Regions from separate parts of the Streptomyces sp. XH2 genome, predicted to be linked through region 2. Evidence: riboswitches for the same ligand, from Rfam matches in the RefSeq annotation. Region 2 holds a riboswitch; the other holds the start of a gene.
What was found. Region 2 has a riboswitch for cyclic di-AMP ahead of ACOTKD_RS10510 (C40 family peptidase). Riboswitches for the same ligand answer to the same signal wherever they lie in the genome.
Positions count from the first base shown of each region.

Region 1: another riboswitch for cyclic di-AMP. It lies ahead of ACOTKD_RS21880 (M23 family metallopeptidase); the one in region 2 lies ahead of ACOTKD_RS10510 (C40 family peptidase).

Region 1 is NZ_JBMMMZ010000010.1:267,076-274,918, forward strand. Features, by position in the region: gene ACOTKD_RS21875 (GntR family transcriptional regulator) at 1-223, opposite strand, end outside; gene ACOTKD_RS21880 (M23 family metallopeptidase) at 474-1,283, opposite strand; cyclic di-AMP (ydaO/yuaA leader) riboswitch at 1,297-1,452, opposite strand; gene ACOTKD_RS21885 (M16 family metallopeptidase) at 1,668-3,035, opposite strand; gene ACOTKD_RS21890 (M16 family metallopeptidase) at 3,071-4,423, opposite strand; gene ACOTKD_RS21895 (DNA gyrase/topoisomerase IV subunit A) at 4,662-7,118, shown strand; gene ACOTKD_RS21900 (CobW family GTP-binding protein) at 7,183-7,843, opposite strand, start outside.
Region 2 is NZ_JBMMMZ010000004.1:231,555-239,397, reverse strand. Features, by position in the region: gene ACOTKD_RS10520 (hypothetical protein) at 1-813, shown strand, start outside; gene ACOTKD_RS10515 (carboxylate-amine ligase) at 819-1,901, opposite strand; cyclic di-AMP (ydaO/yuaA leader) riboswitch at 2,246-2,408, shown strand; gene ACOTKD_RS10510 (C40 family peptidase) at 2,413-2,886, shown strand; gene ACOTKD_RS10505 (S1 family peptidase) at 2,981-4,051, opposite strand; gene ACOTKD_RS10500 (hypothetical protein) at 4,612-4,818, opposite strand; gene ACOTKD_RS10495 (AfsR/SARP family transcriptional regulator) at 5,045-7,843, shown strand, end outside.

The DNA of each region.
Region 1 (7,843 bases), on a different contig from region 2:
CGCCGGCGTGCCGCCGGGTGGTCACGAACCCCTCCGAGGCGAGGGTGCGCAGCGCCTCGCGCACGGGCACGCGGGAGACCCCGTAGCGGCGCGCGAGGACTTCCTCGGTGAGCCGGCTGCCGGGCGGAAACGTACCGGAAACAATGTCGTCACGAATCGCCGTGCACACGGCATGCGCGGAAATGCGACGGCTCTCCTGAGCCGCTGTCCCCTCACCGTTCACGTACGGCCCCGCATGGGTGAACCTCCGGATAACCCCCGCGAAACGCGGCCGATTGACGTTTGTTCAGCGACTCTATTGCAGTGGCCCGCGATTTCCGACGGCGCACGGGAAGTCATCGATATGTTTTGGCCAACACGAGGCGGGCGGCGGCCACGGCGCGGGGCGGTCCGGGCACGGCGAAGGCCCCGGCCGGTGGGCCGGGGCCTTCGTCAGGCGATGGGGCGCGCTGGGCGCCGGAGTCCGCGGTGCGTCAGACGGAGACGCCGTGCTCGGCCAGGTACGCGACCGGGTCGATGTCGGTGCCGTAGACGGCGCCCGTGCGGGCCTCGAAGTGCAGGTGCGGGCCGGTGACGTTGCCCGTGGCGCCGGAGAGGCCGATCTGCTGGCCGGCGGTGACGCTCTGGCCGACGGAGACGTCGATGGACGACAGGTGGCCGTACTGCGTGTACGTGCCGTCGTTGTGCTTGATGACGACGTTGTTGCCGTACGCGCCGCCCCAGCCGGCCTCGACGATGGTGCCGGCGCCCACGGCCTGGACCGAGGTGCCGGTCTCGGCGTGGAAGTCGACGCCGGTGTGGCTGCCGGAGGACCAGAGGCCGCTGGAGGCCTTGTAGGACGTGGAGACGTACGAGCCGGCGATCGGCGAGACGAAGGTGTTGAGGCGCTTGCGCTCCTGCTCGCGGGCGATGCGCTCCTGCTCCTTGCGCTCGGCCTCGGCCTTGCGCTTGGCCTCGTCGTCGGCCTTCTTGACGTCGGCGGCCTGCTGCTTGGCGGCGGTCTCGGCGGCGTGGACGGCGGTGTTCTCGGCCGCGGCGCTGGTCTGGACCTGGGCCTGCTCGCCGATGCGGCCGGCGGTGTCCTCGCCGATGACGACGGCCTGGGTCAGGCCGGTGTCCTCGGTGGGACGGTGGACGTCGTCGGGGGTGGCGGCCAGCGCCGGTGCGGCGAAGCCCGCGACGACACCGGTGGCGGCGAGGGTGGCTATGCCCGCCGCGTTCGCGCTGACGCGAACGGCGCGGCTCGGCTTGCGGTGCTTCCCGGTGGCACGAGTAAACGCCATGGGTGAGGCTGGTCCTTTCCTTCCCTCTCGCCTACCGGGTTAGCTGACGGGTTCGGAGCAGGAAGGTCTCCTACGGATCCCTCCGGAAAGGGGCCCGATTCACCCCAGGGACACTTGGGTCCCCGGCTCCCCTGGCTCGCGCCGTACGGGGACTCGGCGATGTCTGCCCGGGCCGCGGATGCGACGCACATCTGACGGACAGACGCTTCGACGCTAGACGCCGTCACTTTCGATCGGCAAACAGAAGCACTGTTTTGTGTCCCACGCCACAGCGCAGACGTGCAACCACTCCGCTAAACCGGACATTTGGCAGGCACGCGCGCCTCTCGTGCGCGCGTGCCTGCCGGTTGACGGCGGGTCGGCGGAGCGGCCCGCCGCCGGGGCTCAGCCCGTGATCACCGTCACGTCGCCGATGCCGAGGGCCCGGACCGGCTCCTCGATCTGCGCGGCGTCGCCGACGAGCACCGTCACCAGCCGGTCGACCGGGAAGGCGTTGACGACGGCGGCCGTGGCCTCCACCGTGCCCGTCGCGGCGAGGCGCTCGTACAGCCGCGCCTGGAAGTCGTCCGGGAGGTGCTGCTCGACCTGGTCGGCCAGCGTCCCGGCGACGGCCGACGCCGTCTCGTACTTGAGCGGGGCGACGCCGACGAGGTTCTGCACGGCGGAGTCGCGCTCCTCGTCGGTCAGGCCCTCGGCGGCGAGGGTGCGCAGCACCGTCCACAGGTCCTGCAGCGCGGGGCCGGTGGAGGCGGTGTCCACCGAGCCGCTGATGGCCAGCATGGCCGCGCCGGTGCCCTCCGGGGAGGACAGCAGCACCTGGCCGAAGGCCCGGACGCCGTAGGTGTAGCCCTTCTCCTCGCGCAGGACGCGGTCCAGGCGGGAGGTGAGGGTGCCGCCGAGGCAGTACGTGCCGACGGACTGGGCGGGCCACACCGCGTCGTGCCGGTCGGCGCCGGTGCGGCCGATGAGGAGCTGGGTCTGGACCGCGCCGGGGCGGTCCACGATGACGACGCGGCCGGTGTCGTCGGCGGTGACCGCCGGGAGCGGGTGCGGCTCGGCCGGGGAGCCCGTCCAGGCGCCGAGCGAGTCGGCGAGGGCCGCGTCGAGGTCGATGCCGGTGAAGTCGCCGACGACCACGGCGGTCGTGGTGGCGGGCCGGACGTGGGCCTCGTAGAAGGCGCGGACGGAGGCGGCGTCGATGCGGGCGACGGTCTCCTCCGTGCCCTGGCGGGGCCGGGACATCCGCGAGCCGGCCGGGAAGAGCTCCTTGGAGAGCGCCATGGCGGCCCGGCGGGAGGGGTTGGCCAGCTCGTGCGGGATCTCGTCCAGGCGGTTGCCCACGAGGCGCTCGACCTCGTTGTCCGGGAAGGCCGGGGCGCGCAGGGCGTCGGCGACGAGGCCGAGGGCCTTGGTGAGCCGGGAGGCCGGCACCTCCAGGGAGAGGCGCACGCCCGGGTGGTCGGCGTGGGCGTCGAGGGTGGCGCCGCAGCGCTCCAGCTCGGCCGTGAACTCCTCGGCGGTGTGCTTGTCGGTGCCCTCGGACAGGGCGCGCGCCATGATGGTGGCGACGCCGTCGAGGCCCTCGGGCTCGGCGGCCAGGGGGGCCACGACGTTGATGTCCACGGCGACGACCTGCTGGCCGGGGCGGTGGCAGCGCAGCACCGTCAGGCCGTTGGGGAGCGTGCCGCGCTCGGGGGCGGGGAAGGCCCAGGGGGCCGCGGGCCCGGCCTGGGGCTGCGGGTGGAACTTCATGGAGGGCTGGGCGGGGTCAGCGGCCACGGCGTCGCTCACTTGGCCGTCTCCTCTTCTGCGTCGGCGTTCTCGTCGGCGGCGGGGGCTGCGCTCTCGGTGGGCTCGTACACCAGCACGGCGCGGTTGTCGGGGCGCAGGCGGGCCTGGGCGACCCGCCGCACCTCCTCGGGGGTGATGTCCAGGACGCGCTGCACGGCGGTGAGGGCGAGCTGGGGGTCGCCGAACAGCACCGCGAAGCGGCACAGTTCGTCGGCGCGGCCGCTGACCGTGGCGAGCCGGTCCAGCCACTCGCGCTCCAGCTGGGCCTGGGCGCGCTCCATCTCCGCGGGGGTCGGGCCCTCGGCGGCGAAGCGGGCCAGCTCCTCGTCGACCGCGGCCTCGATGTCGGGGATCTCGGCGCCGCCGGAGGCCTTGACGTCCAGCCAGCCCAGCGAGGGGGCGCCCGCGAGCCGCAGCAGGCCGAAACCGGCGGCGACGGCGGTGCGGTCGTGGCGGACGAGGCGGTTGTGGAGCCGGGAGGACTCGCCGCCGCCGAGGACGGTGACGGCCAGGTCGGCGGCGTCGGCCTCGCGGGAGCCGTCCTGCGGGAGGCGGTAGGCGGCCATCATGGCGCGCGCCGGGACCTCTTCGCGGACGACCTGGCGGAGCTGCTCGCCGATCGTGTCGGGGAGGCTGCCGTCGCGCGGGGGCTGCTTGCCGTCGTGCGCGGGGATGGAGCCGAAGTACTTCTCGATCCAGGCGAGCGTCTGCTCGGGGTCGATGTCGCCGACGACCGACAGGACGGCGTTGCCCGGCGCGTAGTACGTGCGGAAGAAGGCGCGGGCGTCCTCCAGGGAGGCCGCGTCCAGGTCGGCCATGGAGCCGATCGGCGTGTGGTGGTACGGGTGGCCGTCGGGGAAGACCATGGCCGTCAGCCGCTCGAAGGCGGTGCCGTAGGGGACGTTGTCGTAGCGCTGGCGGCGCTCGTTCTTGACGACGTCGCGCTGGTTCTCCATCGACTCGTCGTCGAGGGCGGTGAGCAGCGAGCCCATCCGGTCGGCCTCGAGCCACAGGGCCAGCTCCAGCTGGTGGGCCGGCATGGTCTCGAAGTAGTTGGTGCGCTCGAAGCTGGTGGTGCCGTTGAGGGAGCCGCCGGCGCCCTGCACCAGCTCGAAATGGCCGTTCCCCTTGACCTGGGCCGAGCCCTGGAACATAAGGTGCTCGAAGAGGTGGGCGAGGCCCGTGCGGCCCTTGACCTCATGGCGCGAGCCGACGTCGTACCAGAGGCAGACGGCGGCGACCGGGGTCAGGTGGTCTTCGGAGAGCACCACCCGCAGGCCGTTGGCCAGGCGGTGCTCGGTCGCTGTGAGGCCGCCGGTACCGGCCTGTTGCGTGGCCGTGTGACCCATGGGCATGTACGTCCCTTCGATCGCTTGAGATCTCGCGCCCGTGCGCGACGAGCTCGTGCGCGTTGGCTCGCGTGATGAACAGTGCTGTCACTGTATGCAAGCGCGCTGACATCCGGCGAAGTTCCCGGCGCGGTGCCCCCTTACGGACGGGTCGTGTCCGGTGTTGTCAGTGGCGCGGTCCACAATGGTCCGCGTCAGCACCCTGCCTCGGCAATCGATCGAAGGAGCCGCAGCCGCGATGGCCCGCCGCAGCACGAAGACCCCGCCGCCGGAGAACTTCGAGGAGCGCATCCTCGACATCGACGTCGTCGACGAGATGCAGGGTTCCTTCCTCGAGTACGCCTACTCCGTCATCTACTCCCGGGCCCTGCCCGACGCGCGCGACGGTCTCAAGCCGGTCCAGCGCCGCATCCTCTTCCAGATGAACGAGATGGGCCTGCGGCCCGACCGGGGCCACGTGAAGTGCGCCCGCGTCGTCGGCGAGGTGATGGGAAAGCTGCACCCGCACGGCGACGCCTCGATCTACGACGCCCTGGTGCGCATGGCGCAGCCGTTCTCCATGCGGCTGCCCCTGGTGGACGGCCACGGCAACTTCGGCTCGCTCGGCAATGACGACCCGCCCGCGGCCATGCGCTACACCGAGGCCCGGATGGCGGCGCCGACGTCGCTGATGACGGAGTCCATCGACGAGGACACGGTCGATTTCGCGCCGAACTACGACGGCAGCGAGCGGGAACCCGTCAGCCTGCCCGCCGCCTATCCGAACCTGCTGGTCAACGGCTCGTCCGGGATCGCCGTCGGCATGGCGACGAACATGCCGCCGCACAACCTCGGCGAGGTCGTCGCCGCCGCCCGGCACCTGATCAAGCACCCGGGCGCCGACCTCGAGACGCTGATGAAGTTCATCCCCGGCCCGGACCTGCCCACGGGCGGCCGGATCGTCGGCCTGAGCGGCGTCCGCGACGCGTACGAGACCGGCCGCGGCACCTTCAAGATCCGCGCCACCGTCTCCGTGGAGAACGTGACGGCCCGCCGCAAGGGCCTGGTGGTCACCGAGCTGCCCTTCACCGTCGGCCCCGAGAAGGTCGTCTCCAAGATCAAGGACCTGGTCGGCTCGAAGAAGCTCCAGGGCATCGCCGACGTCAAGGACCTCACCGACCGCGCCCACGGCCTGCGCCTGGTCATCGAGGTGAAGAACGGCTTCAACCCCGAGGCCGTCCTGGAGCAGCTCTACAAGCTCACGCCGATGGAGGAGTCCTTCGGCATCAACAACGTGGCGCTGGTCGACGGCCAGCCGCTGACCCTGGGCCTCAAGGAGCTCCTGGAGGTCTACGTCGACCACCGCTTCGAGGTGGTGCGGCGGCGCAGCGAGTTCCGGCGCGGCAAGCGGCGCGACCGGCTGCACCTGGTCGAGGGCCTGCTGGTGGCGCTGCTCGACATCGACGAGGTCATCAGGATCATTCGATCGAGTGAGAACGCGGCGCAGGCCAAGGAGGCCCTGATCGCCCGCTTCTCCCTCTCCGAGGTACAGACGCAGTACATCCTGGACACCCCGCTGCGCCGGCTGACGAAGTTCGACCGCATCGAGCTGGAGTCCGAGCGCGACCGGCTGAACGAGGAGATCGAGCAGCTGACGCGGATCCTGGAGTCCGACGCGGAGCTGCGCAAGCTGGTCTCGGGCGAACTGGCCGACGTGGCGAAGAAGTTCGGCACCGACCGCCGTACGGTCCTGCTGGAGTCGGCGGGCGCCCCGGCGTCGGCGGTGCCGCTGCAGGTCGCCGACGACCCGTGCCGCGTCCTGATGTCCTCCACCGGCCTGCTGGCCCGTACGGCCACGGGCGAGCCGTTCCCGCCGGCCGCGGGCGAGGCCAAGCGCGTCAAGCACGACGTGATCGTCTCGGCGGTGCCGGCGACGGCCCTGGGCGAGGTAGGGGCGGTGACCTCGGCCGGGCGGCTGCTGCGGCTGCGGGTGATCGACCTCCCGCAGCTGCCGGAGACGGCGGCGGCTCCCAGCCTGTCGGGCGGCGCGCCGGTGCCGGAGTTCCTGTCCCTGGCGGACGGCGAGACGGTCGTCTGCCTCACCACGCTGGACGAGTCCTCGCCGGGTCTCGCGATCGGCACGGAGCAGGGCGTCGTCAAGCGCGTGGTCCCGGACTATCCGGCCAACAAGGACGAGCTGGAGGTCATCTCCCTCAAGGACGGCGACCGGATCGTCGGCGCGGCCGAGCTGCGGACGGGCGAGGAGGACCTGGTCTTCCTCACGGACGACGCCCAGCTGCTGCGCTACCAGGCCTCGCAGGTGCGTCCGCAGGGCCGCCCGGCGGGCGGTATGGCGGGCATCAAGCTGTCCGCGGGCGCGAAGGTGATCTCCTTCACGGCCATCGACCCCGCGGCCGACGCGGTGGTCTTCACCCGGGCCGGGGCGCGGGGCGGCATGGGCGGTGCCACGGAGGGTTCGGCGAAGCTGACGCCGTTCGACCAGTACCCGCGCAAGGGGCGGGCGACGGGCGGCGTGCGCTGCCAGCGCTTCCTCAAGGGCGAGGACTGCCTGGTCATGGCCTGGGCGGGAGCGGCCCCGGCGCGGGCCGCGGATGCGAAGGGCGCTCCGGTGGAGCTGCCGGAGGCCGACCCGCGCCGTGACGGCTCGGGCACGCCCCTGGCGAAGCCGGTGAGCGCGATCGCGGGCCCGGTGTAACCCGAGCGCGGAAGGTGAGCGGGCGGGGGCGCGAAGGGCGCCCCCGCAAGGCCTGTGCGTACCGTCAGGCCTGTGCGTACCGAAGGACGCCCCACATGGTGTGCTCCTCGGCGAGGGGCTCTCCCTCGGTGACGCGGCAGCGCTCCAGACCGGCCCGCAGTGCCCCGACGTCGACTCCCCTGCCGATCAGCACGAGCTGGGTGAGCCGTTCCTCGGCGCGGGCCCAGGAGGAGCGGTAGAAGCGCAGGAAGTCGCCCACGGCGTGCACGGCGAACTTGTGCTTGTGCCCGGCTATGCCGAAGTACACGAAGCCCTTGATGCGGTAGAGGCCCTCCGGCCGGCTGTCGAGGAACTCCATCAGCCGCCGCGGGTCGACGGGCTCCGCGGAGACGAACTCGATGCTCTCGTAGGCGGCGTGCAGGTGCCCGCTGTGGTCGCAGCCGTCGTGGCAGTCGTGGCCGTCGTCCTCGCCGTCGGCGTGCAGGTCCTCGAAGGACAGCTGCCGCACGGCCGCGGTGTCCTCCTCGCGCGGCTTGCGGTCGAAGAGCAGCTCCGGGTCGATGCGCCCGTAGGAGGCCGGTACGACGGGCGTGCCGGGGCTGAGCTCCGCCAGAGTGCCGAGGAGCTCCTCGCGGGCCTCGTCGCCGATCCTGTCGGCCTTGTTGAGGACGACGAGGTCGGCGATCGCGACGTGCCGGTCGAGCTCGGGGTGGGTGGCGCGGGTG
Region 2 (7,843 bases):
GGGCCGGTCGTCCTGGAGCCGCACCGCCGGATCGACGTCGCCTTCCTGGCCGTGGCCGCCGTCGTCGCCTTCGTCATGCCGCTCACCCGCGAGATCGGCTGGTACGTACCGGTGGTGCTCATCCCCTGGTACGGCTACTACCTCTACCGGATCGCGAAGTGCTCCACGGGGGAGATGGAGGAGCTCGTGGGCGTCCCGGCGCGGCTGGCCGTACTGCCGCGGTCCGGGCGGCGCACTGTGACGGCCGTGCTCTTCGCGGGTGCCGCGGCCGTCGTCTTCGCGTGCGCCGAGCCGTTCGCGCACGGGCTGGTGGAGGCGGGCGCCTCACTCGGCATCGACCGCTTCGTGCTGGTCCAGTGGCTGGCCCCGCTCGCGTCCGAGGCCCCGGAGCTGATCGTCGCCGTGGTCTTCGCCTGGCGCATGCGGGCCGGTGACGGCCTCGGCGCGCTGCTGTCCAGCAAGGTCAACCAGTGGACGCTGCTGGTCGGCTGCCTGCCCCTCGCCCACGCGCTCGGCGGGGGAGGGGCGGCCCTGCCGCTGGTCACCCGTCAGGTGGACGAGGTCGCCCTGACGGCCGCGCAGACCGTCCTGGCGGTCGTCGTCCTGCTGGACCTGCACTTCGTCCGGTGGGAGGCCGCAGTCCTCTTCGTCCTCTTCGCGGTGCAGTTCGCGCTTCCGGGAGAGTACGCCCGGGAGGTGCTGACCTACGTCTACCTGAGCCTGGCGGCCCTGCTGCTGACGAGGCGATGGCGCCACCTCCCGGACACCGGGCGGGCCCTGGGCGGGCGGGTCGCGGGGGACCCGCACTTCTGACCTGCCTACGGCTCAGAGATCAGCTCCGTCACCGCCTTCAGCCCGTCCGTCGCCAGCGCCCGGCGCTGCCGGTCCGCCCCGGTGCCCCGCCGCAGCAGGCGGCTGACCAGCGAGCTCACCTGCCGGGTGTCGCCCGACTCCTCCAGCGACTGCCCTATGTGGGCGAGGAGGCCGCGGACGACGTCGTGCGCGCCGTGGCGCCGGCCCGTGGGGTCCACGAGCACCCCGTCGAGCCCGTGCCGGGCGGCGTGCCAGTTCGCGGCGGCGAGCAGCTCCGGCAGGCAGGGCACCGGGGGCCGCCCGGTCTTCTCGTCGCGGATGGCGGTGGCGACCAGCCCGCGGACGACGCCGGCGAACATGACGGAGTCGTCGGCCCGCAACTGCACGTCCAGGCAGCGCACTTCGATCGTGGGATAGCGCTCCGAGAGCCGTGCCGTCCAGTACAGCTGGCCCCGGTCCGCGATCGCCCCGGCCGTCTGCAGCGCCTCGATGCGCTCCTCGTAGTCCGCGAGGCCGTGGAAGTACGGGGGCGGGCCGCTGACCGGCCAGCGGCTGTAGACCACGGTCCGCCAGCTGGAGAAGCCGGTGTCCTGGCCGTTCCACAGCGGGGAGTTGCCCGCCATGGCGACGAGGACGGGCAGCCAGGGCCGCACCCGGTTGAGGACCGCGACACCCGTCTCGCGGTCGGGGATGGCGACGTGGACGTGCATCCCGTGGACGAACTGCTCGTCCACGAGCTGGGCGGCACGCGTCCGCATCGCCAGATAGCGCGGGTTACCGGTGACCGGGATGGGCTCGGGGCCCGAGCACGGCGCCGTACCGCAGGCGGCGATCCGGCAGCCGGACCGCTTGGCGGCGGAGCTCAACGCGTGGCGCAGCCGCAGCAGGTGCCGGCTCGCCTCGGCGAGATCGGAGCAGACCGGAGTGGCAACTTCCACCTGGGCCTGCAACAGCTCCGCCTGAATCTCCCGCTCGTTCACGACCGGATCCAGGTCGACCGCCGCCCGGACCTCGTCGGCCAGGGGAACCGGCAGTGCGGTGGCCGGGTCGAGCAGAAGATACTCCTCCTCGATCCCTAGGGTGAGCATGCCGTAGGGCTACCCTCGGGCCCTCGCGGCGAACCGCACGGACCCCGCCGCCGCTGCTTTCTGACGCAAAGACGCCCTGCCGCGACCCCGCTCACCTCGCCTTCCGGGCCTTGCCGAGGTGACTCGAATCAGTTCTTCAACTGCCTTTTGATAAACGGGATTTCCCGCCACTCGTGATGCCGGGTAACACCCCGGTTCCACGGGGCGACGCGAAGTGAAGAAGTTCACAGAAGCACCTTTCGGCTCCGAATTCCGGCGGTCCGTGATGCAGGATCGTGCATCGAACAACAAGATCCCGTCACCGAGGCGGGCGACCCGGGCGGACGCCGAGTCCTGCCGCCGTACCGGGTGCGGAGCAGAAGCGAATGGATCGGCAGGAGCGGGAGACCCGAGCACGGCGGACCACGATGGCGGTGGTCCTTGGGGTGAAGCCATTTCAGGTGGCCGGGCAACTTCGACAGCCCGAACCCGACAGGTCATCTTTCGCAGGCGGATGACGAAGGGTTTTGGCATGTCTGCGTTCCCTGGCATATCCACGCTCATGTCCCGCGCCGGTGCCGCCTCCGTGGTCACCGCCGCCACCGTGACCGCGTCCATGCTGCTCCCCGGCATGTCGGCCGAGGCGAGTGCGGCCACCCCGGGCGCCGCCGCCCTGAAGGTCGCGGCCTCCAAGCAGGGCTCCCCCTACCAGTACGGCGCCGCCGGCCCCAACCGGTTCGACTGCTCGGGTCTCACGCTCTACTCGTTCAAGAAGGTCGGCAAGAACCTGCCGCGCACCGCGGCCGACCAGTACAACAAGACCCGGCACATCTCCTCCGGCTCCCGCCAGGCGGGCGACCTGGTCTTCTTCCACTCGGGCAGCAACGTCTACCACGTCGGTATCTACGCGGGTAACAACAAGATCTGGCACTCGCCCAAGCCCGGCACCTCGGTGCGCCTGGAGAAGATCTGGTCCGGCAGCGTCTGGTACGGCCGGGTTAACTGACCCCGGCCGGACGCGGCCGAACCGGGCCGGGGCGACCCCACCCCGGCCCGGCGACCTCCAAAGAGCCCTGTGCGGGCGTCCCCGGAGGAGTGCGTCAGGGCAGCTGCGCCCCGTACGCCTGCAGGGCCTCCGGTACGGGCTGGAAGAACGTCTCGCCGCCGGAGGAGCAGTCGCCGCTGCCGCCCGAGGTGAGGCCGAGGGCGGTGTCGCCGGCGAAGAGCGCGCCGCCGCTGTCGCCCGGCTCGGCGCAGACCGAGGTGCCGATCATGCCCTCGACCGCGCCCTCCTGGTAGTTGACGGTGACGCCGAGGGCGGTGACCTGGCCGTCGTGGACGCCGGTCGTGCTGCCGCTGCGCTGCACCGTCTCGCCGACGGTCGCTTCCCCGGCCTTGGCGATGTTCTGCGTGCCGCCGTCGTAGAGGTCCACCGCGCTGGGGTGGGCGATGGACGAGGTGTAGCGCACGAGCGCGTAGTCGTGGCCGGGGAAGGTCGAGCTCTCGGTCACCCCGATCTGGGCGCCGCCCTGCGTGGCGGACCAGGTTTGCGAGGCGTTGCCGCAGTGCCCGGCCGTGAGGAAGTACGGCTTGCCGCCCTTGGTGACGTTGAAGCCCAGGGAGCAGCGCACGCCGCTGCCCCAGATCGCGTCGCCGCCCGCGATGAAGGGGCGGAACGTCCCGGCCGTCGTCCGCACGGCCACCTTGTCGCCGAGGCTCGCGACGACCTTGTCGAGGCGGTCCTTGCGGGCGCCGGTGACGGTGCTGTCGGCGGTGACGACCACCTTGTTGAGGCGCGGGTCCACTGCCCAGGCCGTGCCCGGAATGGACGCATCCGACTTCAGCGTCCGCCGGGCCGAGGCGAGCTCGGCCGCGGAGTGGCGCACGATTCTCGGGTCGGCGCCGGCGGCCCGCACCCGAGCGGCCGCCCCCTCGTCGAGGACGCCGACGACGAGCCGGCCGCTCCCGGCGTCGTAGTACGTGCCGGCCGAGTCCGCACCCAGGTCGGCGGAGATCTTCCGGGCGAGCTCCGAGGCCTGCGGCGACGAGAGCTGACGGGGCGCCGGTGAGCTCGCGTGCGCGCTGGGGAGCGTGAGCGCCGCGGCCGTCAGGGCGACCATCGCCGCCCCGGCGGCGGCCGTACGGCGCGTGGAGATGCAGGAACGTTTCACTCGTGGCCTCCTGTGGGGGAGTGCCCGGCGGCGCGACGGACGCCCGGGCGTGATGGAGGAGGTGCGTACGTGCGTGCGTTGTGCGTGTGAGTGCTGGATGCATGTCGTGCGCGTGCGTACTGCGTGTGCGTCGTGCGCGTGCGTGCTGCGCGTACGTCGTGCGCCCGCCTGACGCGCACAGGCCGGACATGGTGCGCGACAGGCCGATGAGATCGTCGCGTCCATGTCAAGAACGGTATACGGGCGAGTATCCCGAGGCGGCGAGCGGAAGTTCAAGAGCGACATTCGGTCGTGCGAACGGTCCCGGCGGGAGACCTCCGGCGGCTCACGCGTACCGGAAGCCTTGCTTCTGAACGGGGGTGACGCGTACGGACGGCGGCCGGGCGGTGAGCGGACGACGAGGGGGGCGCCTGTCCGGTATTCGCTCTCCGCAGGCCCTGGATACCGGGGCCCGGGGGCGTCCTTTGCACAGTTTTAACGGCCGGGGACGGCAGAACGCCTGCACAAACAAGGCCGGGGCCCGCCGTTCGCACGGCGGGCCCCGGCCCCGTCACGCGTGGCTACTGGGCGCCCGACGTGTGGGTCGGACGGATCGGGCCGCTGCCCCCCTGCCCCTGCGCCCCGGCACCCTCCACGTGCTCGACCGGCTGGTCCAGCTCGGTCGAAATGGCCTGCTCGGACGGCGTGGCAGCCGGCCCGGACGGCGCGGCGGCCTGCTCGGCGGGGGCCCCGGCCTGCTCCGTGTGCTTGGGGTCCTCAGCGGTCATATCGAACTCCTGTGTAGAAGGCGCGCCGTGACGCGCCGTGAAACAACGGTGCCAGCAGTATGTATCGGCCCCATCAACGGACGATCAACGCCCCCTTGCCGGCCCGGGCCCGCCCCCGCCCGCCCACCGGGCCGCCCGCGCGTCCGACGCCTGCTCTTGTAAGGGACACTGAGGTACTGTCACCGCTGTCGCCGGACGGATCCGGCACGGCACGCTCGGGGGAGACATGCGGGATACAACGGAGCCTTCCGCTCCCCTGCTCCATTTCCAGCTGCTCGGCCCGGTCCGCGCACTGGCGGGCGACCGCCCCGTGGACCTGGGCGCGCGCCAGCAGCGCGCCATGCTCGCCGTCCTCCTGCTCCGCGGCGGCGCCACGGTCTCCAGCGACGAGCTGATCGACGCCCTGTGGGGCGAGAACGCACCGCCCCAGGCCCTCGGCACCATCCGCACCTACGCCTCCCGCCTGCGCGCCCTCCTCGAACCAGGCCGCGCCGCCCGCACCCCCGCGACCGTCCTCGTCTCCGTGGCCGGCGGCTACGCCCTGCGCGTGGCGCCCGAGCGCGTCGACGCCCACGTCTTCGAACGCCTCCTGGCCGAGGCGGCCGCCGCCCGGAGCGCGGGCGACACGGCCACGGCCCACGACGCGTACGCCGCCGCACTGGAGCTCTGGAACGGCACCCCCCTGGCCGGGCTCCCGGGCCCGTACTGCGAGCGCCAGCAGGACCGGCTCTCCGAAGCGCGCCTCGCCGCCCAGGAGGGCCGCTCCGACTGCGCCCTCGCCCTCGGCCGGCACGCCGAACTCGTCCCCGAGCTCACCTCGCTCGCCGCCGAACACCCGCTGCGGGAGAGGCTGCGCGCCCAGCTGATCCTCGCCCTCTACCGCTGCGGCCGCCAGGTCGACGCCCTCGCCGCCTACGCCGACGCACGGCGGCTGCTCGTCGAGGAACTCGGCGTCGAACCCGGCCCGGAGCTGACCCGCCTGCACGCCCAGGTCCTGGCCGGCGACCCCGCGCTCGCCCTGCCCGCCCCCGCGGCGACCACGGCCCCCGCGCCCGCCGAAGGCCGGCACCCGGCCGGCGCCCCCTTCCAGCTGCCCGCCGGCATACCCGACTTCACCGGCCGCGAGGACCTGCTGAGCGAGGTGCGCGGCGCGCTCACCGCGGCCGCCGGCCCCGCCGTGCCGATCGCCGTGCTCACCGGCATCGGCGGCGTCGGCAAGACCACCCTCGCCGTCCACGCCGCCCACCTCGCCCGCCCCGACTTCCCCGACGGCCAGCTCTACGTCGACCTGCGCGGCACGAGCGCCGACGCCGCGGACAGCGGCAGCGTCCTCGCCCACTTCCTCCAGGCCCTCGACGTCCCCGAGCCCGACATCCCCGACGACCTGGAACAGCGGGCCGCCCTCTACCGCTCCGTGCTCGCCGACCGGCGCGTCCTGCTCCTCCTCGACAACGCCCGCGACGCCGCCCAGCTCCGCCCCCTGCTCCCCGGCACCGCCGGCTGCGCCGTGCTCGTGACGACCCGCTCCCGGGCGGTCACCCTCGGCGGCGCACGGCAGTTCCACGTCGGCGTGGCGAGCGAGGCCGAGGCCCTCTCCCTGCTGGCCGCCATCGCCGGCGAGGAGCGCGTCAGCGCCGAGCCGCGCGCCGCGAAGGACCTGGCCGCCGCGTGCGGCCACCTGCCGCTCGCCGTCCGCATCGTGGCCTCCCGCCTCGCCTCCCGGCCCGGCTGGACCGTCGCCTCCCTCGTCGCCCGCCTCGACGACGAACGCCGCCGCCTCGACGAACTGCAGGCCGGCGACCTCACCGTGGAGTCCACGTTCCGCCTCGGCTACACCCACCTCCCGGCCGACCAGGCCCGGGCCTTCCGCCTGCTGGCCCTCGCCGACGCCCCCGATCTCCCCCTGGCCGCCGCGGCGGCCCTTCTCGACCGCGACGACTTCACCGCCGAGGACCTCGCCGAGGGCCTCGCCGACGCCGGCCTGCTCGAGTCGTACGCCCCCGGCCGCTACCGCTTCCACGACCTCCTCCGGCTCTACGCGCGTCGCCGCGCCGAACGCACGGAGACCCCCGAAGACCGCCGCGCCGCCGTCGCCCGCCTCCTCGACCACCTGCTCGCCACCGTCGCCAACGCCTCCCGCATCCTCGAACCCGACCACGCCCTGCACCGCCACCTCCACCCCGTCACCACCCCCGGCACCGGTTTCACCGGCGCCGACGAGGCCCGCCAGTGGCTGCGCCGCGAGCACGTCACGCTCGCCGCCGGCCTCGCCCAGGCCGTCCGCGAACTGCCCGGGGCGCTGCGCCCCGCCGGTGACCTGCTGCTCACCTGGTCGGGCCTGATCGAGGGCCCCGCGCACCGCGACGAACTGCGCCGCCTGTCCGAGCTGACCGCCGTCGCCGCACACACGGCGGGCGACCCGCGCGTCGAGGCCCGGGCCCTCTACGCCCTCGGCAACCTGCACTACTACACCGACGTGTACGAGGCCGCCGAGCGCGAGCTCTCCGAGGCCCTGCGCCTCGCGGACGCCGCCGGCGACCCCATGTGCCGCCACCTCGCCGCCAACGCCCTCGGCATCCTGTGCTTCGCCACCGACCGCCCCGCCCGCGCCCTGCCCCTCCTGGAGCAGGCCCGCCGGCTGTGCGACGCCTTGGACGACAAGGGCAGCGAGGCCAGGGTCCTCGCCAACACCGCCCGCGTCCGCCTCGCCCTCGACCGGCCCCGCGAAGCCGAACGCGACGCCGCCGAGGCCGTCCGCATCGCTGGCGCCACCGGCAACGGCCCGACCATCGCGCTGACCCTCTACCAGCACGGCTGCGTCCTCCACAAGACCGGCCGACCGGACCTCGCGGCCCGTCAGCTCCAGGACGCCCTCGGCTCCTTCATCGAGCAGCAGCAGCGCGGCTGGGAGGGCCTGGCCTGGGCCCGCCTCGCCGAGTGCCGCCTGGCCGAGTGGCGCGACGAGGACGCGGTCTCGTGCGCCGAGCAGTCCCTGACCATCGCCCGAGACCTGGGCAAGACCTAC